4 regions of the Phytobacter sp. V69 genome follow, and region 2 is predicted to be linked to each of the others. Evidence: predicted binding sites of a transcription regulator. Region 2 holds the regulator's gene; each other region holds the start of a gene.
What was found. The regulator CRP, encoded in region 2, controls carbon source genes, mostly activating them, when cyclic AMP is high. The targets are predictions, from matches to a motif close to ATGTGANNNNNNTCACAT.
Positions count from the first base shown of each region.

Region 1: the regulator CRP is predicted to act here: its motif matches at 1,369-1,386, upstream of mlc (sugar metabolism global transcriptional regulator Mlc).
Region 3: the regulator CRP is predicted to act here: its motif matches at 2,265-2,282, upstream of msrB (peptide-methionine (R)-S-oxide reductase MsrB).
Region 4: the regulator CRP is predicted to act here: its motif matches at 4,260-4,277, upstream of focA (formate transporter FocA).

Region 1 covers NZ_CBFFRL010000136.1:3,321-9,184, reverse strand. The annotation lists gene ynfM (multidrug efflux MFS transporter YnfM/SxtP(Kp)) at 1-339, opposite strand, end outside; gene ynfL (multidrug efflux transcriptional activator YnfL/SxtR(Kp)) at 447-1,343, shown strand; gene mlc (sugar metabolism global transcriptional regulator Mlc) at 1,474-2,694, shown strand; gene bioD (dethiobiotin synthase) at 2,820-3,515, shown strand; gene osmV (osmoprotectant ABC transporter ATP-binding protein OsmV) at 3,741-4,889, opposite strand; gene osmW (osmoprotectant ABC transporter permease OsmW) at 4,889-5,536, opposite strand; gene osmX (osmoprotectant ABC transporter substrate-binding protein OsmX) at 5,546-5,864, opposite strand, start outside.
Region 2 covers NZ_CBFFRL010000068.1:6,376-12,239, reverse strand. The annotation lists gene mdcA (malonate decarboxylase subunit alpha) at 1-1,077, opposite strand, end outside; gene ACSZPU_RS11810 (hydrolase) at 1,424-2,440, shown strand; gene ACSZPU_RS11805 (YheU family protein) at 2,442-2,660, shown strand; gene ACSZPU_RS11800 (phosphoribulokinase) at 2,713-3,582, shown strand; gene ACSZPU_RS11795 (OsmC family protein) at 3,693-4,097, opposite strand; gene crp (cAMP-activated global transcriptional regulator CRP) at 4,408-5,040, shown strand; gene ACSZPU_RS11785 (YccS/YhfK family putative transporter) at 5,094-5,864, shown strand, end outside.
Region 3 covers NZ_CBFFRL010000085.1:5,223-11,086, reverse strand. The annotation lists gene pncA (bifunctional nicotinamidase/pyrazinamidase) at 1-519, shown strand, start outside; partial or broken gene ACSZPU_RS13655 (MFS transporter) at 554-1,151, opposite strand; gene ACSZPU_RS13650 (YeaC family protein) at 1,415-1,693, opposite strand; gene msrB (peptide-methionine (R)-S-oxide reductase MsrB) at 1,734-2,147, opposite strand; gene gapA (glyceraldehyde-3-phosphate dehydrogenase) at 2,490-3,485, shown strand; gene ACSZPU_RS13635 (D-hexose-6-phosphate mutarotase) at 3,567-4,451, shown strand; gene ACSZPU_RS13630 (aldo/keto reductase) at 4,497-5,354, opposite strand; gene ACSZPU_RS13625 (MipA/OmpV family protein) at 5,446-5,864, opposite strand, start outside.
Region 4 covers NZ_CBFFRL010000010.1:30,263-36,126, reverse strand. The annotation lists gene aroA (3-phosphoshikimate 1-carboxyvinyltransferase) at 1-13, opposite strand, end outside; gene serC (3-phosphoserine/phosphohydroxythreonine transaminase) at 85-1,173, opposite strand; gene ACSZPU_RS02730 (DUF421 domain-containing protein) at 1,336-2,028, opposite strand; gene ycaO (30S ribosomal protein S12 methylthiotransferase accessory factor YcaO) at 2,169-3,929, shown strand; gene focA (formate transporter FocA) at 4,337-5,194, shown strand; gene pflB (formate C-acetyltransferase) at 5,250-5,864, shown strand, end outside.

The DNA of each region.
Region 1 (5,864 bases), on a different contig from region 2:
GCACGAAGCGAGCAGCAGCGCCGTCACCATCACTTTCTTACGGCCAATGGCGTCAGACAGCGGGCCGGTAAACAGCAGCCCGATAGCCAGCATGGCAGTCGAAATGGACAGTGAAATACTGCTGTTTGCCGGAGACACGCCAAACTCCTGCGACAGCACGGGCAAAATAGGCTGTACGCAATAGAGCAGAGCGAAAGTGGCCAGTCCGGCGGAGAAGAGCGCCAGGGTGACGCGCATAAATTGGGGGGTACCACGTTTAATAAACTGTGCCGGCAAAGGACGGTTATTTCCATCAACACCACTTGCCGGGAGGGTATCGACGGTAGTTGTACGACTCACTTGAAATCCTTAAGTTTACATCCCGGTCAGGCGGGGATGATTTAAGGGTATGAAAAGGCCATTGTTCTGTCTAATATATTAATAATCTCAAATGATATGTTTAAGATATGAATATCGAGCTGCGTCACCTTCGTTATTTTATTGCCGTCGCCGAAGAACTGCATTTTGGTCATGCGGCGGCGCGGCTGAATATTTCCCAGCCGCCGCTGAGCCAGCAAATCCAGATCCTCGAGCAGCAAATCGGCGCGCGATTGCTGGCGCGCACCAACCGCAGCGTCTCGCTGACGCCCGCAGGCAGGCAATTTCTGGCCGACAGTCGGCAGATACTAAGCCAGGTTGATGATGCGGTTGGCCGGGCGGCCCGCCTGCATCAGGGAGAAACCGGGGATCTGCGCATTGGCTTTACCTCATCGGCACCCTTTATTACGGCGGTGTCGGATACGCTATCATCGTTTCGCCAGCGCTATCCGGATGTACATATCCAGACGCGGGAAATCAATACCCGCGAACAGATTGCCCCGCTCAATGAGGGCAACCTCGATCTTGGGCTGATGCGTAACACGTTGCTGCCCGACACGCTGGCCTGGCAGGTGATTTTGCGCGAACCGCTGCTGGCAATGATTCATCGTGACCACCCCTTAGCGGCAAAAGTGGGCGTGTCTTTGGCTGAACTGGCGCGTGAGCCGTTTGTCTTTTTCGATCCTCATGTTGGTACCGGACTGTATGACGATATCCTCGGGTTGCTGCGCCGCTATAACCTGACGCCGTCGATTACCCAGGAGGTGGGGGAAGCGATGACCATTATTGGCCTGGTGGCGGCAGGGCTCGGGGTGTCGATTTTACCGGCCTCTTTTCGCCGCGTGCAGCTTAATGAGATGCGCTGGGTACCGATCCTGGAAGCGGACGCGGTATCAGAAATGTGGCTGGTATGGGCGAAGCATCATGAACAGGGAACAGCGGCACAGCGTTTCAGAGAACAACTCATTTCTGCGGCGAATGCCTAAAAAATGGTCAGTATACGCCTGCAAAATGTGCGGTAAATCACAAGCCTACGTAAATATTTGACGGCGACTATTGAAGTGCTTCACCATATCCCAAAGTTTATTTCGAGCTCGAAAATAAAGGGAGTAAGTGGTGGTTGCTGATAGTCAGCCTGGGCATATTGATCAAATTAAGCAGACCAATGCAGGGGCTGTCTACCGCCTTATTGATCAGCTTGGCCCGGTGTCGCGCATCGATCTGTCACGTCTGGCGCAGCTTGCGCCTGCCAGTATCACCAAGATTGTGCGGGAAATGCTCGAAGCACACCTGGTTCAGGAAACCGAGATTCAGGAGCCTGGCAGCCGTGGACGGCCTGCTGTCGGGCTGGTGGTGGAGACCGAAGCCTGGCATTACCTCTCTTTGCGCATCAGCCGCGGGGAGATCTTCCTCTCTTTACGTGATTTAAGCAGCAAGCTGGTGGTGGAAGAGCGTCAGGAGCTTCCGCTGATTGACGAAAAGCCGCTGCTGCAGCGCATCATTGTCCATATCGATCAGTTCTTTATTCGCCATCAGCAGAAGCTGGAGCGTTTGACCGCCATCGCCATTACCTTGCCGGGAATTATTGACACGGAAAATGGCATTGTTCACCGCATGCCGTTTTATGAAGACGTGAAAGATATGCCACTGGGTGAAGCGCTGGAAAAGCACACCGGCGTTCCAGTCTATGTCCAGCATGATATCAGCGCCTGGACGATGGCTGAGGCGCTGTTTGGCGCATCGCGCGGGGCACGTGACGTTATCCAGGTGGTTATCGACCATAACGTGGGTGCCGGGGTGATTACCGATGGTCGTCTGCTTCATGCGGGCAGCAGTAGCCTGGTGGAGATCGGTCATACGCAGGTCGACCCGTACGGTAAGCGCTGTTATTGCGGCAACCACGGCTGTCTGGAAACCATTGCCAGCGTGGAGAGCGTGCTGGAGCTTGCACAGTTGCGTATGAGCCAGTCGATGAGCTCAATGCTGCATCAGCAGCCGCTGACGGTTGAGTCGCTGTGTGACGCGGCTCAGCAGGGAGATTTGCTGGCGAAGGACATTATCAGCGGCGTGGGGGCGAACGTCGGGCGTATTCTCGCCATCATGGTGAATTTATTTAATCCGCAAAAAATTCTTATCGGTTCGCCGCTCAGCAAGGCGGCGGATATCCTCTTCCCGGCGATTGCTGACTGCATTCGCCAGCAGTCTCTACCTGCCTACAGCAAGCACATTGCCGTTGAAAGTACCCAGTTTACCAACCAGGGCACCATGGCCGGGGCGGCGCTGGTGAAGGACGCGATGTATAACGGATCGTTGTTGATTCGTTTGTTGCAGGGGTAACATTTTTACACTGTTGTACGAAAAATTGCGCTATCTCAAGCTGAACACCGCAGCCCTAACGTAGACTTTCGCTACTGAATTATTTTCCTGATTTATATTTTCGTAGCATAACGGTGGAGTTAGCGATGCTTAAGCGTTTCTTTGTAACGGGTACTGATACGTCTGTCGGGAAGACAGTTGTGTCCCGCGCGCTGCTACAGGCGTTGGCCGCTGGCGGCAGCACCGTCGCGGGTTACAAGCCGGTCGCTAAAGGGAGTAAAGAGACGCCGGAAGGCCTGCGCAATAAAGATGCGCTGGTGCTGCAAAGCGTGTCATCAATTGAATTACCTTATTCTGCGGTTAACCCGATTGCCTTTAGCGAAGATGAAAGCAGCGTGGCGCACAGTTTCCCGATCAATTACACCCTGCTGTCCAATGGCCTTGCCCGCCTGTGCGATCAGGTTGATCACGTGGTGGTGGAAGGGACAGGTGGCTGGCGCAGTCTGATGAACGATCTGCGCCCGCTCTCCGAATGGGTGGTGCAGGAACAAATGGGTGTGCTGATGGTGGTCGGGATTCAGGAAGGCTGCATCAACCACGCGCTGTTAACGGCACAGGCGATAGCCAGTGACGGTCTGCCGCTGATTGGCTGGGTGGCGAATCGCATCAATCCTGGGCTGGCGCATTATGCCGAAATCATTAACGTGCTGAGCCGTAAACTGCCGGCTCCGCTGGTGGGTGAGCTGCCTTATCTGCCGCGCGCCGAACAGCGCGACCTGGCGCATTACATCAATTTGCAGATGGCGAAAGGGATGCTGATTGCCGAGCGCGTGCTGGTGTAACGGGATGTTGGGTAAGTCCCGGATGCGGCGCGAGCGCCTTATCCGGGCTACGAGTTTGCGCGTGATGGTAAATAGACCGTGGATGGCGGCGCAAGCGCCTTATTTTCGTTACGTTGTCACAAAATGCACCGAACGGTTCCCTCTCCCTTGAGGGAGAGAGTTAGGGTGAGGGGGAAAAGCCGCAATCCCCTCGGATGTTAATATCTCCACCAATCAACGCCACTCTTACGCATCGCTGTGAATATTCAGCACCCGGCGAGTTCTGCCGGAACTCAGGTAATCGGCAATATAATCCTGCGAAATTTCCCCGTTATAGCGCCCGGCCTCATCTACAATTGGCATCCAGCTGGTATTACTTTCATACAGCTTCGACAGCACTACGCGTAGGTTATCCTCGGCTTTGCCGGTGATGCGGAACGGATGCAGCAGCGCCGCACAGCTATCCTGCGCGCCACGGGCTTCCCGGCGCTTCACAAAGCCCAACGGCTTACCGTCGGCATCCACCACCGTAATCGCCCGGATATCGTTATCATCCATAATCGAGAAGGCTTCCTGCGCCGCCGTTGATTCGCGCACCGTCAGCGTCGGCTGCTGATCGGTGACGTCGCCCGCGGAAACCAGCAGCAGACGTTTCAGCGTGCGGTCCTGGCCAACGAAAGAGCCGACAAACTCGTTGGCCGGTTTTGCCAGCAGCTCATCCGGGCTGGCACACTGCACAATGCGTCCCTGGCGGAACACCGCAATGCGGTCCCCCAGCTTCAGCGCCTCATCAATATCGTGGCTGACCAGCATGACGGTCTTTTTCAGCGCACGCTGCATCTCCAGGAACTGGTTCTGGATCACTTCACGGTTAATCGGGTCGACCGCGCCAAACGGTTCATCCATCAGCAGTACCGGCGGATCCGCCGCCAGCGCGCGAATCACCCCGATACGCTGCTGCTGGCCGCCGGACATCTCACGCGGGTAGCGATGGAGGAATTTTTTCGCATCCAGCGCCACCATCTCCATTAACTCTTCGGCACGGCTCTTACAGCGGGCTTTATCCCATCCCAGCATCCGTGGCACCACGGTAATGTTCTCTTCGATGGTCATATTGGGAAACAGACCGATCTGCTGGATGACATAGCCCAGGTTGCGGCGCAGGGTGACGATGTCCATCTCGCTGGTGTCCTGGTCGTTGATGGTGATTTTCCCGCTGCTGGGCATAATCAGACGGTTAATCATTTTCAGTGTGGTCGTTTTACCGCAGCCGGACGGGCCTAACAGCACGCACATGTCACCTTCCGGCACGTGCAAATTAATGCTGTCGACGGCCTTCACGGTCTGGCCATTTTTCTGGGTAAATTGTTTGGTCAGATTTTCCAGTTTAATCATTATCGAATCCCCTTCGGTGTCAGAACCACCTGCAAGCGATGCAGCAGCCAGTCAAGCACAATAGCCAGTAAACAGATCATCAGCGCCCCCGCAATTAGCATGCGGATATCGCTACCGCCAATACCATTAAGCAACAACAGTCCCAGACCACCGGCACCGATCACCGCTGCAATGGCCATTACGCCAATATTCATTACTACGGCGGTACGAATGCCGCCGAAAATCACCGGCAGCGCCATCGGGATTTCCACCCAGCGCAGACGCTGCCAGAAGGTCATGCCGATCCCGCGTCCGGCTTCGCGCAGGCCGGGCGGCAGACTGTCCAGCGCCGTATGGGTGTTACGCACAATCGGCAGCAGGGAATAGAGGAACACGGCGGTGATAGCGGGCAGGGCGCCAATCCCCTGGCCGACCAGCGAGAACAGCGGGATCATCAGGCCAAACAGGGCGATAGACGGAATGGTCAGCACAATGGTCGCCAGCCCCAGAACCGGTGTCGCCAGCCATTTATGCCGCACGATCAGGATCCCCAGCGGAACGCCAATCACAATCGCCAGACCGACGGCCAGCAACACCAGCCAGAGGTGTTGAAGCGTGAGCGTTGCCAGATAGCCCAAGTTATCCATCATGTAGTGAATCGTATCCATAGGCGCTCCTTACAGCAGACCTTTCTCATGCAGGAAGTCGTGCGCCACCTGCTGCGGCGTCTGATGATCGATATCGACTTTTGCGTTGAGCGTCATGATGACGTCGTTATTGAGCAGACCAGAAAGCGTATCCAGCGCCTCTTCCAGCCCCGGATTGGCCTCTAGCGTGTCTTTACGCACCACCGGCGTCACGGCATAGCTGGGGAAGAAGCCTTTGTCATCTTCCAGCACTTTCAAATCGAAGCCTTTTACCCGGCCATCGGTGGTGTAAACCAGCCCGGCGTCCACAAAGCCATCACGCACGGCGTTATAGACCAGACCGGGGTCC
Region 2 (5,864 bases):
TTGCAGAGTTGATCCGATAAACATATCTACCGCGTACTGACCTGCCAACTGGCAGAACACGCGGTTAGAACGCATCGAGCCATCAGAGCCGGTAAAGAACACGTCCGGACGGGCGCGGATATACTCTTCCATCCCCAGCTCGCCGCCAAAGCAGTGCACGCTCTCAACCCAGCCGCTTTCAATCGCCGGGATCAGCGTCGGATGCGGGTTCAGCGTCCAGTGTTTACAGATTTTGCCTTTCAGGCCGAGCTGTTCGCCGTAGGTTGGCAGCAGAAGCTCAATCGCCGCGGTGTTAAAGCCGATACCGTGGTTTAACGACTGCACCTGATGTTCGGCGTAGATACCTTTGATGGCCATCATCGCCATCAGGATATGTTCCTGTTTGATCAGGCGCGGGTCGCGGGTAAACAGCGGTTCAATGAAGAACGGCTTGTCGGCCACGACGACGTAATCAATCCACGAACCGGGGACGTCAACGCGCGGTAAATCGCACTCGTCATCCACCAGCTCATTCACCTGGGCGATAACAATACCGTCGCGGAAGGCGGCGGCTTCGACCAGCGCCGGGGTATCTTCGGTACTTGGCCCGGTGTATAGGTTGCCTTTACGGTCCGCTTTATAACCGGCGATCAGCGCCACGTTTGGCGAGAGGTCAACGTACAGACGGGAGTAAAGCTCGATGTAGGTGTGAATGGCGCCGATTTCCAGTTGGCCATCTTCCAGCAGCTGCGAGATGCGCAGGCTCTGGGTGCCGGAGAAGGAGAAGTCCAGTTTGCGGGCGATACCTTTTTCGAAGATATCCAGATGCTCGCTGCGCCCGACGCTTGGCATGATCATATGCAGGTCGTGGACTTTTTGCGGATTGACCGACGCCAGCGCGCGGGAGAGAAAATCAGCCTGTTTTTGGTTATTCCCTTCCAGTACCACTTTGTCGCCCGGGGCGATCAATTTTTCCAGCATGGCGACCAGATCGTCGGTCGGCAGCACCTTACCCTGTACGGGTACGGATGCCAGGCGACGCTGTTTTTCCGTGCGCCGCGTGTTCCAGACTCGTTCTGGTGTTTGTCCAGATAACATTATTAACCTCCTGATTCAGCGAATCATTTTGATTTGCTTAACACTGAATAAAGTGTGCACTCTGGTGAGAAAGGCATCAATTAAGGATAAAAGACGATTGTTAGCCTGAGAGTAATAATCAATGTCATAATTTGTGATGCAGATCAGAACAGGAGCAAAATAAACCTCGTACAGGAGCGAGATCCGCGTAAGAAGATTCTGTTTTTACTCCCTCTCCTCCACCAAAAAGTGCAGCAAATAAGCAGAAATCGACAAAGGCAAAAAAGGATAATGCCGGGAATTCATAAACACATCACGGAACTGACGGTATAGTAGGCGTTAACGAATTGGAAAATATTGCATCGTCATGACTCAAATAACCCCAGCAGAACTCGACATTCCCGGCGACGACAGCACGCTCTTCCGCCCCATGCGCGGCGGGAGCAATCCGCATTTTCAGACCATGCTGCCGCGTCTTATCCGCCGGAAACTGGGCTTTACCCCAACCTGGCAGCGCCTGGAACTGCCGGATGGCGATTTTGTCGATCTCGCCTGGAGCGAAGACCCTGCGCAGGCGAAACATAAACCCCGCCTGGTGGTTTTTCACGGGCTGGAAGGCAGCCTGCACAGTCCCTACGCTCACGGCCTGATCGAAGCTGCAAAAGCACGCGGCTGGCTGGGCGTAGTGATGCATTTCCGTGGTTGTAGCGGTGAGCCTAACCGTCTTCATCGCATTTACCATTCTGGCGAAACCGAAGACGGCACCTGGTTCTTACACTGGCTGAAACGTGAGTTCGGCGAGGCGCGTACTGCCGCGGTTGGTTATTCACTGGGCGGCAATATGCTCGCCTGCCTGCTGGCGAAAGAAGAAGATAGCGTCCCCCTGGATGCGGCGGTGATTGTCTCTGCCCCCTTCGTGCTGGAAGCGTGCAGCGAGCATATCGAAACCGGCTTCTCACGGGTGTACCAGCACTATTTGCTCAACCTGCTGAAAGCCAACGCGTCGCGCAAGTTAAAAGCCTATCCGGGGTCGTTACCTATTGATTTGCGCCAGTTGAAACGCCTGCGTCGCCTGCGTGATTTCGATGATGCGATTACCGCGCGTATCCACGGTTTTGCCGATGCGATTAACTATTATCGCCAGTGCAGCGCCATGCCATTGCTGAATAAAATCAGCAAACCGACCCTGATCATCCATGCGAAAGACGATCCTTTTATGGATCAAAACGTGATCCCCGATACGCAGACATTGCCGCCATCGGTAGAATATCAACTGACCGAACACGGTGGTCACGTGGGTTTTGTAGGCGGCACGTTGCTGCGCCCGGAAATGTGGCTGGAAAAACGGATCCCCGACTGGCTGCACACTTATCTGGAAAGCTGAAATGATTATTCCCTGGCAGGATCTGGCACCTGAGACGCTGGATAACCTGATTGAAAGCTTTGTCTTGCGCGAAGGCACCGATTATGGTGAACATGAGCGCTCGCTCGAACAAAAGGTCGCCGATGTAAGACGGCAGCTGAAAAACGGCGAGGCCCTACTGGTGTGGTCAGAACTGCATGAAACCGTCAACATTATGCCACGCTCGCAGTTTCGCGAGTAACGTGCAGGGCGGCAGGCTTCACCTACAATAATGGCTTACTCAGGGAGTTGCTATGTCCGCTAAACATCCGGTTATTGCCGTAACAGGTTCCAGCGGTGCGGGAACCACCACCACCAGCCTCGCGTTTCGCAAAATCTTCGCTCAACTGGATTTGCATGCCGCCGAGGTCGAGGGTGACAGCTTTCATCGCTACACCCGCCCTGAGATGGACATGGCAATCCGTAAAGCCCGCGATTTAGGTCGACATATCAGCTACTTTGGCCCGGAAGCGAACGACTTCGGCCTGCTGGAGCAAACCTTTACTGAGTACGGACAAACCGGCAAAGGCCAGGCGCGAAAATACCTGCACACCTACGATGAAGCCGTGCCCTGGAATCAGGTACCCGGCACGTTCACCCCCTGGCAACCGCTGCCGGAACCAACCGATGTACTGTTCTATGAGGGGCTGCACGGCGGCGTGGTGACGCCGCAGCATGATGTGGCTCGCCACGTGGATCTGCTGGTGGGCGTAGTACCCATCGTCAACCTCGAGTGGATGCAAAAGCTGGTGCGCGATACCAGCGAGCGCGGCCATTCCCGCGAGGCGGTGATGGATTCGGTGGTTCGCTCGATGGAAGACTACATCAACTTCATCACCCCACAGTTTTCCCGCACCCATATCAATTTCCAGCGCGTGCCGACCGTGGACACCTCCAACCCGTTCGCCGCCAAAGTCATTCCCTCGCTGGATGAAAGCTTTGTGGTGATTCATTTCCGTAATCTGGAAGGCATTGATTATCCCTGGCTGCTGGCGATGTTGCAGGGCTCATTCATTTCGCACATGAATACTCTGGTGGTGCCGGGCGGGAAAATGGGGCTGGCGATGGAACTCATCATGACGCCGCTGGTACAACGGCTGATGGAAGGTAAGAAGATCGAGTAGTTTTCTGGCAAACAGAAAATCTGCTTCCGCCCGATGTAGCCCCGGTTAGCGCAGCGCCACAGGGGAAATGTCGGATGCTGAAAGTGCCGGAGATCGCCTCCGGCAACACATCAGGCTTCGATCACTTCATACGAGTGTGTGATATTTACCGCTTTCTCCAGCATCAATGCCACAGAGCAGTACTTCTCGGCGGAGAGATCCACCGCACGCGAAACCGCGGCATCTTTCAGCGCTTTGCCGGTCACGATGAAGTGCAAATTAATATGCGTGAACAGGCGCGGAGCCTCTTCACGACGCTCTGACGTTAGCTTCACTTCGCAGTCTGTCACGTCGTGACGCCCTTTTTGCAGGATAGAGACAACATCAATAGCGCTGCATCCGCCTGCCGCCATCAGCACCATTTCCATCGGGCTTGGTGCCTTGTCGCCTGAGTTACCGTCCATCAGGATCTGGTGCCCGGACGCAGACTCGCCAAGGAACGTTAAACCTTCTACCCATTTCACACGAGCTTGCATTTTAATTAACTCCGGAGTTGCAATTTTCTTTACAGATTACGCGCACATAAGAAAAGTCGCAACGGAAGGCGACCTGCGTCAAGCTGAAGCGAGACACCAGGAGACAGGCAGCAAAAGCTATGCTAAAACAATCTGGATGCTACAGTGATATACATTGACGTTTAGCATGTATGCAGAGGACATCACATATTACAGGCCGCAGGCATGTCTGACGGTCCACTTCCCAGCTATCGGGAAGATAGATTGCAACCCCGGACGCGTTGTGTGAATCCAGCGTCTGGAGCCAGCTTATAACAGAGGATAACCGCGCATGGTGCTTGGCAAACCGCAAACAGACCCGACTCTCGAATGGTTCTTGTCTCATTGCCACATTCATAAGTACCCGTCGAAGAGCACGCTGATTCACCAGGGTGAAAAAGCGGAAACGTTGTATTACATCGTCAAAGGCTCAGTGGCTGTGCTAATCAAGGATGAAGAAGGTAAAGAGATGATCCTCTCTTACCTTAACCAGGGAGATTTTATCGGTGAACTGGGTCTGTTCGAAGAGGGTCAGGAGCGTAGTGCATGGGTACGCGCCAAGACAGCTTGTGAAGTGGCCGAAATCTCCTACAAAAAATTCCGTCAGCTCATTCAGGTGAACCCGGATATTCTGATGCGCTTGTCTTCTCAGATGGCGCGTCGTCTGCAGGTTACATCAGAAAAAGTCGGCAACCTCGCATTCCTTGATGTGACGGGCCGCATTGCACAGACGCTGCTGAATCTGGCGAAACAACCGGATGCAATGACCCACCCGGACGGTATGCAAATTAAAATTACTCGTCAGGAAATTGGTCAGATCGTCGGCTGTTCCCGTGAAACTGTGGGACGTATCCTGAAAATGTTGGAAGATCAAAACCTGATCTCTGCACACGGCAAAACTATCGTCGTGTACGGTACACGTTAATTCTCAAGCGGCGCATCGTACTTAGCGATGCGCCGTTTTTGTCTCTATTCCCCATGTGGCGCAGGCTGATTTATCACCCCGAAATCAACTATGCACTGCGACAAACGCTGGTGTTATGCCTCCCTGTGACCGTTGGCCTGCTTATCGGGCGTCTCGATCTCGGTCTGCTGTTCTCTCTTGTTCCTGCCTGCTGCAATATTGCCGGTCTGGATACACCGCACAAACGTTTCTTTAAACGCCTGATCGTTGGCGGTTCACTTTTTGCTGGCAGCAGCCTTACGGTACAGTTGTTACTGACACAAAATATCCCCTTGCCGCTGATCCTGACCGGACTCACGCTATTGCTTGGCGTCACGGCGGAAATCAGCGCCTTGCACGGACGCCTGCTGCCCGCCTCGCTCATTGCGGCCATCTTTACCTTAAGCCTCGCCGGGAATATGCCCGTCTGGGAACCGTTGCTGATTTATGGGCTCGGCACCCTGTGGTACGGCGCGTTTAACGCCTTCTGGTTCTGGCTCTGGCGGGAACAGCCGCTGCGCGAATCGTTAAGCCTGCTCTATCGCCAGTTGGCGGACTACTGTGAAGCAAAATACAGCCTGCTGACGCAACACGCCGATCCGGAAAAAGCCCTCCCGCCGCTGCTGGCACGCCAGCAAAAAGCGGTGGATATGATAAGCCAGAGCTACCAGCAGTTGCATATGCTGGCGGCCAATAAGAACAACGATTACAAGCGGTTGCTGCGTATGTTCCAGGTCGCGCTGGATTTGCAAGAGCATATCTCCGTCAGCCTCCATCAACCGCAAGAGGTTCAGGAGCTGGTTGAA
Region 3 (5,864 bases), on a different contig from region 2:
GCTCACGGCGAACCGGTGTTAGCAACGCAGGACTGGCATCCGGCTAACCACGGCAGCTTTGCCAGTCAGCATCAGGCTGCTCCGTTTTCACAAGGTAAGCTCGATGGTCTGGATCAAACCTTCTGGCCGGATCATTGCGTCCAGCACAGCGAAGGCGCGGCGTTGCATCCCTTGTTGAAAACCTCAGCGATCGACGCGGTGTTTCATAAAGGTCAAAACCCGGCAATCGACAGCTACAGCGGCTTTTTTGATAACGGGCACCGGCAGAAAACCGGGCTTGATGACTGGCTGCGTCAGCATGATATTGCCGAGCTAACCATCATGGGGCTCGCCACCGACTATTGCGTGAAATTCACCGTGCTGGATGCGCTGAAACTGGGCTACCGCGTCAATGTGATTACCGACGGCTGTCGCGGCGTGAACATCAATGCGCAGGATAGCGCGCACGCCTTTATGGAGGTGGCCGCCGAAGGGGCGACGCTCCATACGCTGGCAGACTGGCAGGAAACCCAGGCCTGATGCTGTCGTCCGGCCCGCGAGCCGGACGACACTTTTACGACAGCCCCGAAATCTCTTCCAGCGATACCATCCGCGTTTCAATCCCAAACAGAAATAGGATCAGCGAGCAGCACACCAGCATCCCCCCAGCACCGAAAAGACCGCGTATGTGCCGTAGTGGGTCAATAATGCCGCCACGCCATAGGGTGTGAAAACAGCAACGATGCGCCCATCGCGTTCACAAAGCCGGATCCCCGCAGACGCAAATGGGTCGGCCATAATTCAGGGACATACACCGCTGAGGCGAAGCAGACATACATGTAGAGGAAGAAAATGAGCACCACGCCGAGGGATAAAATGGCCCACTCCTCTTTTTGCTGCGAATAGTAATAGCCCAGCACCGCCACAATCAGCAGCAGAACGGAACCAAACCAGCGGCGCGGAAATTTATCGATAATCAATGCGGCAATAAATATCCCCACGGGCGCGCCAAGCATAATAATGGCGGTCATCAGGATAGATTTGGTGACATCAATCCCCGAGTTGACGAATATCGTGGGGATCCACACGGTAATGGTATACAGCGAGATATTCATCGCCACCAGCACCGTTATCGCCACCAGCGTTCTGCGCAGCATATAGCCGCGAAAGAGTTACCAGAAACTGCTTTGAAGTCAACCTCGAATCTGTTAAACAAAGATTTTATTCTGCATTTAACAACATTGATCACAAATGCGGGCACACAAAATCGACAAAACCCAATAAAATCACCAAGTTAATAAAAACAGGTTAATGTGTGGGAAAAACAGATTTTTGGAAGCAACCCGTCACAAGGGAGGAAACGTCAAAAAAGGAATAATGCAGGAACGACAGAAATGCGGGCGAAGCGCTGTGGCCTCGCCGCTTATCAGGGGAGTTATTGCAGTTTCAGGGTGGCAATCGGTTTTGCCGCAATGCCAAAGTCTTCTTTCAGCTGCTGCTTACTCTTCATCACCATCTGGCCCTGAGTATCGATGGTCATATGCTGCGTGTCGGTATTATGGCGGGCCTGCCATAGCATCACCAGTTGCAGGCTGTTCTCTTTTTGTTCCGGCGTCAGCGCAACGCCATCCGGCCACTTACCCAGTTCGACAGCGGTAACCAGACGTTGATAGATGTCCGGCGTCATGCTGTTAATGACTTGTTCAAAATCCATGGTAAATTAACTCCAACGGAATAATAGCTGAATCGATTCCTCACCCCTGAGTCCGATCGCCGTTTTCATCGTCGGTAAAACTCAAAGAGGCAGAATTCACGCAGTAACGTTCGCCGGTTGGTTGTGGACCATCCGGGAAAACATGTCCCAGATGCGCGTCACAATTTCCGCAACGAATTTCCACACGCTGCATCCCGTGCGAGTAATCATTTATGTAACGAATAGACTCTTCACTCACCGGCTCAAAAAAGCTCGGCCAGCCGCAGCCGGAGTCATATTTGGTTTGCGAATGAAACAGCGGCGCATCACACACCAGGCAGTGATACACGCCTTCACGTTTGTTGTGTAAAAGACGACCGGTGAATGGCGGTTCGGTGCCGTGATCTTGTGTCACGTAGAACTGCATTTCTGTCAGATTTTTTTTCAGGTCATCCTGGGAGGATTTCGTCGTCATAGGCTCACATCTCGCGGTAAGAATTCGTACAACTTCACTCCGATTCTAACAAAACATTAACAATGAAGTGATAACTTTTGTTCTAAACTTACTTGCTGCGAATTCCCGGGCGGTTAATTGTGATCGGATTCACATTTTTATCCTGCATGACCTTTAAAATTCGGGGCGGCGTCCCCATACAGGGAGCGTGCTCATAGGAAGAGTGAGACGAGTCAGTCGAACAAAGGTTATGCGGAGGATTGATTTGTCGCAATGATTGACACGATTCCGCTTGACGCTGCGTAAGGTTTTTGTAATTTTACAGCCAACCTTTTATTCACTAACAAATAGCTGGTGGAATATATGACTATCAAAGTAGGTATCAACGGTTTTGGCCGTATCGGTCGCATTGTTTTCCGTGCTGCTCAGGAACGTTCTGACATCGAAATCGTTGGTATCAACGATCTGTTAGACGCAGAATACATGGCTTACATGCTGAAATATGACTCAACTCACGGCCGTTTCAACGGTACCGTAGAAGTCAAAGACGGCCATCTGGTTGTTAACGGCAAAACCATCCGTGTTACTGCTGAAAAAGATCCGGCTAACCTGAAATGGAACGAAATCGGCGTTGACGTAGTAGCAGAAGCTACCGGTATCTTCCTGACCGACGAAACCGCGCGTAAACACATCACCGCTGGTGCGAAAAAAGTTGTTCTGACTGGTCCTTCCAAAGACAACACCCCGATGTTCGTTCGTGGCGCTAACTTCGAAACTTATGCTGGCCAGGACATCGTTTCCAACGCATCTTGCACCACCAACTGCCTGGCACCGCTGGCAAAAGTTATCAACGACAACTTCGGTATCGTTGAAGGTCTGATGACCACCGTTCACGCAACTACCGCTACTCAGAAAACCGTTGATGGTCCGTCTCACAAAGACTGGCGCGGTGGCCGTGGCGCAGCTCAGAACATCATCCCGTCCTCTACCGGTGCTGCTAAAGCTGTAGGTAAAGTACTGCCAGAACTGAATGGCAAACTGACTGGTATGGCGTTCCGCGTTCCGACTCCGAACGTATCTGTTGTTGACCTGACCGTTCGTCTGGAAAAAGCAGCGTCTTACGAAGAAATCAAGAAAGCAATCAAAGCGGCTTCTGAAGGCGCAATGAAAGGCGTTCTGGGTTACACCGAAGATGATGTTGTATCTACCGATTTCAACGGCGAAATTTGCACTTCTGTGTTCGATGCTAAAGCTGGTATCGCACTGAACGACAACTTCGTGAAACTGGTATCCTGGTACGACAACGAAACCGGTTACTCCAACAAAGTTCTGGACCTGATCGCTCACATCTCCAAATAAATTGAGATGAGAACCTGATCTATAAAGGCGACTTCGGTCGCCTTTTTTTGTTTTAGTGTCACGCTAACGAAGGATTGCACCATGATAAACACAATTTTTGCTCTCCCGGTTGTCGAACAAATTACCCCTACCCTCTCTCGCCGCCTGATGGACGAACTGGACGTTATCGTTATCGATCATCCGCAGGTTAAAGCGTCTTTTGCCTTACAGGGCGCACACCTGCTCTCCTGGAAACCACAGGGCGAAGAAGAAGCGCTGTGGCTGAGCGGCAACACCCCGTTCAAAAATGGCGTTGCGCTGCGTGGCGGCGTACCGATCTGCTGGCCATGGTTTGGCCCGGCGGCGCAGCAGGGTTTGCCTGCTCACGGTTTCGCCCGTAACCTGGTCTGGACGCTGAAAGCCCATAATGAAGACGACAATGGCGTTGTGCTGACATTTGAACTGCACAGCAGCGAAGCGTCCCGCCAATACTGGCCGCATGATTTCACCCTGTTCGCCCGCTACAAGCTGGGTAAAACCTGCGAAATCGAGCTGGAAGCACATGGCGATTTCGAAACCACCTCCGCACTGCATACCTATTTCAACGTCGGCGATATCGCTGCAGTGAAAGTGAGCGGTCTGGGCGATCGTTTCATTGATAAAGTGAACAACGCGCAAGAAGACGCACTGACCGATGGCGTGCAGACCTTCCCGGATCGTACCGACCGCGTTTACCTGAACCCGGAAGCCTGCAGCGTGATCCACGACAGTGCACTAAATCGCGCGATTGAGGTGATTCATCACCACCACACCAACGTTGTGGCATGGAACCCAGGCCCGGCGCTCTCCGCCAGCATGACCGACATGCCGGATGATGGTTACAAAACCTTTGTTTGTGTTGAATCTGCCTGCGCGACCGCGCCGCAGAAAACCACCGAAGAAAAACCGTCTCGCCTGTCTCAGACGATTCGCGTCATCAAACGCTAATACGTCAGTCTCTCTCCCCGTACGGGAGAGAGACCTTTTCCTTAATTACACCACGTCCAGCGGTATTTTGCGGCCCGGTGCCGGGAACGCTTTATCCAGGCGCGCCAGATCGTCTGTGGTCAGCGTGATATTCAGCGCCGCGGCATTTTCCTGCGCGTGCCCCACGCTGGCGGCTTTCGGAATGGCAATCACGCCCTTATGGCTGATGACCCACGCCAGCAGAATTTGTGCCGCCGTCGCGTTGTGGGCGCGGGCAATATCGGCCACCACGCTGTTATTCATCAATCCGTCCCGCAGGCGACCAGCCTGTGCCAGAGGGCAATAGGCCATCACCGGCATCTGTTGTTCCTGACACCAGGGCAGTAAATCATATTCGATACCGCGTGACCCCAGGTGATAAAGCACCTGATCGGTGACGCAGGCCTTGCCACCCTGCACGCGCCACAGTTCTTGCATATCGGCATAGTCGAGATTCGATACGCCCCAGCGGCGGATTTTGCCCTGTTCAATCAGGGTCTCCATCACATCTACCGTTTCGGCCAGCGAGAAATTGCCACGCCAGTGCAGCAGATAGAGATCCAGATAATCGGTTTTCAGACGGCGCAGGCTCGCTTCACAGGCCGCAATCGCCTTTTTACCGCCCGCGTTCCACGGATACACTTTCGACACCAGATAGATGTTGTCACGTAATCCGCCCTGCAGCGCCTCACCGACCACCTCTTCTGCCCCACCGTCCGCGTACATTTCTGCGGTATCGATAAGCTTGAGTCCGGCATCAATGCCCGCCCGTAGTGCATCCACCTCTTTACTGCGCTGACGGTCATTCTCCCCCATGTACCAGGTACCCTGACCCAGAGCAGGCAGTGTCACTTCACCTGCAAACACCACATTTTTCTCTGCCATATCATCCTCCTGCGCTAGACGCACCACCGTAAAGCAAAACAGGGCCAAAGGCCCTGTTTTGATGCACAGATTGCACTATAAAAACGCACAATCAGAAACGGTACGTTACCCCTGTGGATAACAAGCCAGCCCAGGATTTATCCACCATCGGGCTGTCTTTGATTTCATCAGACAAATGCGTGTAGCGGCCCGTGCCGTACACGCTCAGGTTGTCGGTCAGACGATAGCTCACCGTCAGTTCCAGGTACGGGTTCCAGCTATCGCTTGGATCGTAGCTGTCCAGCCCGCTGCGACGCGATTCAGAACGGGACACACCATAGTAGTACTCGTTCTGATTCTCACTGTTCCACTCGACACCGATACCCGGCGTCACCGTCAGCGCACCGGCGTTATAGCGGTACAGCCATGCCAGATCCCAGACAATACCGTTGCTGTTGTCCAGCGCATCACCCGCAAGCGAGGTACGCAGGAAACCGTACTGCGTATTGTGGACGTAGGACAAGCCCGCCA
Region 4 (5,864 bases), on a different contig from region 2:
TCAGGGATTCCATGAAACTCAACTCTCAACAAACAGAATAAAAACCCCCGCAGCCAGGCCACGGGGGTACGAGACAAGCTGAAATTAACCGTGGCGACGTTCGAAGTCAGCCATAAAGTCGGTCAGCACTTTTACGCCTTCCAGAGGCATGGCGTTATAGATAGAGGCGCGCATACCACCGACTACACGGTGGCCTTTCAGTGCATGCAGCCCGGCCGCCAGAGATTCTTCGAGGAAAACTTTGTCCAGCGCACTGTCTGCCAGCTGGAACGGGATGTTCATGCGGGAACGGTTGGCTGTAGCAACATCGTTACGGTAGAAATCGCTCTTATCAATCACACCGTACAGCAGATCGGCTTTCTGCTGATTCACGCGGTCCATCGCTGCGACGCCACCGTTGTTTTTCAGCCATTTGAACACCAGACCCGCCAGATACCAGGCAAAGGTCGGCGGCGTGTTAAACATGGAGTCATTTTCCGCCAGAATGGTGTAATCCAGAATTGACGGGCAGGACTGATGCGCTTTACCCAGCAGATCCTCGCGAACGATAACCAGCGTTAAGCCAGCCGGGCCAATATTTTTCTGCGCACCGGCATAAATCACACCGTAGCGGGAAACATCCAACGGAGTAGACAGAATCGTGGAGGAGAGGTCCGCCGTCACAACAACATCGGATGCGAAATTCGGCGTTTCATTGATGGCAATACCGTCAATGGTTTCATTCGGGCAGTAGTGCAAATAGGCGCTATTGTCGCTTAATTGCCACTCGCTCATCGGCTTCACGCCGCGCAGACCCTCTACGGAGATTTTTGCGTCAATGACATTCGGAGAGCAGTATTTTTTGGCTTCTTTAATTGCGCTCGCCGCCCAGTAGCCGGCATCAACATAATCTGCAGTGGTTTTATCACCCAGGATATTCAGCGGGATACCCGCAAACTGACCACGGCCGCCGCCATGGCAGAACAATACTTTGTAATTCGAGGGGATGTTCAGCAGATCGCGAAAATCCTTTTCTGCTTCTTCTGCCACCTGAATAAATTCTTTACCACGGTGGCTGATTTCCATCACCGATGTGCCAAGACCATGCCAGTCACAAAGTTCCTGTTGAGCCTGTTTAAGCACATCTGCCGGTAACATTGCCGGACCTGAACTGAAATTAAAGACCTGAGCCATTTCCCCTCACCACGCTAAAAGCAATAAGTTATAACAGTGGATATCGGTTTTATCATTCAGTGACACGCGCCGCAATGTCTAAAACTTATGACCCGAAAAATGCGGCCGTTGTCACACAAAACATTCTTCCGCCAAAGCGTCATAAAACCGACATAATGGCTATCAGGTCACTCGAATTTCCCGGCTGGCCTTCGACCATTCTGGATTTGCACAGCGTGGACATAATTGATGTTCCCCGGCCTGCATTACCATGATTTTGCTGCAGTGAACACACGCATAATCCCCCGCGTCCGGCACCGTGATAAAACGCGGAGAAAATTCTTCCGGAAGAATACACAAACCGGGTTTCACTTCGTCATCCGGGTAGTAATAGACGCTGAGCTGGCCGTTGGTTTCCAGTAGGGCCAGCCGCACCTGCCCGAGATGCTCCACGCTGCCCTGACGCAGCTCCATAAAGAACTCATATTCCGTGATATTTTCGGCTTCAAGCTTTTCCCACGCCAGTTGACCATTTTCGACTGCCACGACAGGTTTGCCTTCCAGTAAATCTCCCAGTCTTTCACTGTGTGCCATTAACCACATGACCAGCCGATACAGTAGCCCCAGCGTAATGAAGACCACCAGCACAGGTAGCATAGGAACATTATCGTAAAACGCCACGTCACCCGCCGCCGACCCCAACGTCAAAATGATGAGTACTTCAAAGAGTGACATCTGACGTACACCGCGCCGCCCGGTAATTTTCAGAAATAAGAAGACCAAAACGAAGGTATAGAGACAACGAAGCGCGACTTCCCAGAGAAACTCAGGTGGCACCTTATCAAGCGCCATACGATGTAGATCGAAGGCTTTCATTTTTCATGCCTGAACAATCATTTAGATTCATTAATCATAGCCAAAAGTTTTATTTTCGTAGACCGGGCCCCGAAGATAGCGTCAGTCACATAAAACTCGTATGATCGCCCGCTTTACGTACAAAAAAAGTGACTGCTGCTATGACGCAAACCTATATCCCCGGCAAAGACGCCGCACTGGAAGATTCCATCGCTCGCTTCCAGCAAAAACTGCTCGACCTCGGCTTCAATATTGAAGAAGCCTCCTGGCTGAACCCGGTGCCTAACGTCTGGTCCGTGCATATTCGTGATAAAGACAGTGCGCTGTGCTTTACCAACGGCAAAGGTGCCACCAAAAAGGCGGCTCTGGCTTCCGCGCTGGGTGAATATTTTGAGCGTCTGTCCACCAACTATTTCTTTGCGGATTTCTGGCTGGGCGACACCGTTGCGAATGGCCCGTTCGTGCACTATCCAAATGAGAAGTGGTTCCCGCTGACCGAAGACGACGAACTGCCGGAAGGCATTCTGGATCCGCGTCTGCGCGCCTTTTACGACCCGGAAAACGAACTGACGGCAGGCATGCTGGTTGATCTGCAGTCCGGTAATGAAGATCGCGGGATCTGCGCCCTTCCCTTTACCCGCCAGTCAGACGAACAAACCGTCTATATTCCGATGAACATCGTCGGCAACCTGTATGTCTCCAACGGCATGTCCGCTGGCAACACCCGCAATGAAGCGCGCGTGCAGGGGCTGTCGGAAGTATTCGAACGTCACATCAAAAACCGTATCATCAGCGAACGTATTAGCCTGCCTGAAATCCCGGCAGACGTGCTTGCGCGCTACCCGGGCGTGGTGGCCTCCATTGAGAAACTGGAAGCAGAAGGTTTCCCGATTTTCGCCTACGACGGCTCGCTGGGCGGTCAGTATCCGGTGATTTGCGTCGTTCTGTTCAACCCGACTAACGGCACCTGTTTTGCCTCTTTCGGCGCCCACCCGGACTTTGGTGTCGCACTGGAGCGTACCGTCACTGAACTGCTGCAGGGTCGTAGCCTGAAAGATCTGGACGTTTTCACCCCGCCGACGTTCGATGATGAAGAAGTGGCAGAGCACACTAACCTCGAAACCCACTTTATTGATTCCAGCGGTTCGATCTCCTGGGATCTGTTCAAACAGGATGCAGACTACCCGTTTGCTGACTGGAGCTTTGCCGGCACCACCGAAGAAGAGTTCGCCACCCTGATGGCCATCTTCAGCGCCGAAGATAAAGAAGTGTATATTGCCGACTACGAACACCTGGGCGTTTACGCCTGCCGTATCCTGGTGCCGGGTATGTCCGACATCTATCCGGCAGAAGATCTGTGGCTGGCAAATAATGCGATGGGCAGCCATCTGCGCGAAACGATCCTCTCTCTGCCTGGCAGTGAGTGGGAGCAAGAAGATTACTTGAACCTTATCGATCAGCTTGATGATGAAGGCCACGACGATGTAACCCGCGTGCGTGAACTGCTCGGTATCGCCACCGGTAAAGATAATGGCTGGTTTACGCTACGCATTGGCGAGCTGAAATCCATGCTCGCGCTGGCAGGCGGCGATCTTGAGCAGGCGCTTTCCTGGGTTGAGTGGACCATGGAGTTCAACGGTTCCGTCTTCAGCGCTGAACGTGCCAATTATTACCGCTGCCTGCAGACCCTGCTGCTGCTGGCGCAGGAAGAAGAGCGCCAGCCGCTTCAGTATTTGAACGCTTTCGTGCGGATGTACGGTTCAGATGCTGTTGAAGCAGCAAGTGCAGCCTTAAGTGGTGAAGCACCGTTCTATGGCCTGCAGCCTGCGGATGGCACGCTGGAAGCCTTCCCGGCACACCAGGCACTGTTAGCGGCTTACGAAAAATTACAACGTGCTAAACGGACTTTCTGGTCGAAATAACGACAAATAGTACGACAATATGTAGGCTTAATGACAGGTCTACGTTATATTACGGGGCAATTTCATTGCCCCTTTTTATTTATATTTCGGCAATGAGTGCCAATTGTAATAATTAAGTTAAACATGGGTGAATATAATTATATAAACCCAGGGCTTAGTGTTACTTTTTATGGCAATTACCCCATTTTAATTAACTGTTGTTTGGGAGGCCGTATAAAAAAATTCAACACTATTTGCAAATTTTAAAATTTATTTTTATTATTACAATCAATAAATTACCCCGCTTTTGCAGAAAAGCCATGCACTTTGCGGTCCCATAAGCCAGGCGAGATATGATCCATATCAAATTCTCTTCTATAATGCTTTGTTAGTATCTCGTCGCCGACTTAAATAAAGAGAGAGTTAGTGTGAAAGCTGACAACCCTTTTGATCTAATACTTCCAGCTGCGATGGCAAAAGTTGCCGAAGAAGCAGGTGTCTACAAAGCAACTAAGAAACCGCTGACCACGTTCTTTTTGGCGATTACAGCGGGTGTCTTTATCTCCATCGCGTTTGTTTTCTACATTACTGCCACCACAGGGACAGCCTCAATGCCGTACGGCATGGCTAAACTGGTTGGTGGGATATGCTTCTCATTAGGGCTGATCCTTTGCGTCATCTGTGGCGCTGACCTCTTCACGTCAACCGTGTTGATCGTGGTGGCGAAAGCCAGCGGACGTATTACCTGGGGCCAACTGGCTCGCAACTGGATAAACGTCTATATCGGTAACCTGATCGGTGCATTGCTGTTCGTGCTGCTGATGTGGTTGTCCGGGGAGTATATGGTAGCGAATGGCGGCTGGGGCCTGAACGTCCTGCAAACAGCCGACCATAAACTGCACCATACCTTTATTGAAGCTGTTGCACTGGGTATTCTGGCGAACCTGATGGTCTGTCTGGCCGTCTGGATGAGCTACTCAGGTCGCAGCCTGACCGATAAAGCGTTGATTATGGTGCTGCCGGTGGCCATGTTTGTTGCCAGCGGTTTTGAGCACAGTATCGCAAACATGTTTATGATCCCAATGGGTATTGTAATCCGCAACTTTGCGAGCCCGGAGTTCTGGACCGCTATCGGTTCCAGCCCGGAAAGTTTTTCTCACCTGACTATTGCAAATTTCATCACCGATAACCTGATTCCTGTAACAATTGGGAATATCATTGGTGGAGGATTGTTAGTTGGGTTGACATACTGGGTCATTTACCTGCGTGGCGATGATCATCATTGATTGATGGTTGTCTCAGGCAGTAAATAAAAAATCCACTTAAGAAGGTAGGTGTTACATGTCCGAGCTTAATGAAAAGTTAGCCACAGCCTGGGAAGGTTTTGCGAAAGGTGACTGGCAGAAAGAAGTCAACGTACGCGACTTTATCCAGAAAAACTATACCCCTTACGAGGGTGACGAGTCCTTCCTGGCGGGCGCAACTGATGCGACCACCACGCTGTGGGACAAAGTAATGGAAGGCGTTAAACAGGAAAACCGCACTCACGCGCCTGTTGACTTCGACACCTCTGTTGCTTCTACCATCACCTCTCACGACGCTGGCTACATCAACAAAGCGCTGGAGAAAATCGTCGGTCTGCAGACCGAAGCCCCGCTGAAACGTGCGATCATCCCGTTCGGCGGTATTAAAATGGTTGAAGGTTCCTGCAAAGCGTACAACCGCGAGCTGGACCCCGCTCTGAAAAAAATCTTCACTGATTACCGCAAAACTCACAACCAGGGCGTGTTTGATGTTTACACCAAAGACATCCTGAACTGCCGTAAATCTGGTGTGCTGACCGGTCTGCCAGATGCTTACGGTCGTGGCCGTATCATCGGTGACTATCGTCGCGTTGCTCTGTACGGTATCGACTTCCTGTTGAAAGACAAATACGCCCAGTTCCTGTCTCTGCAA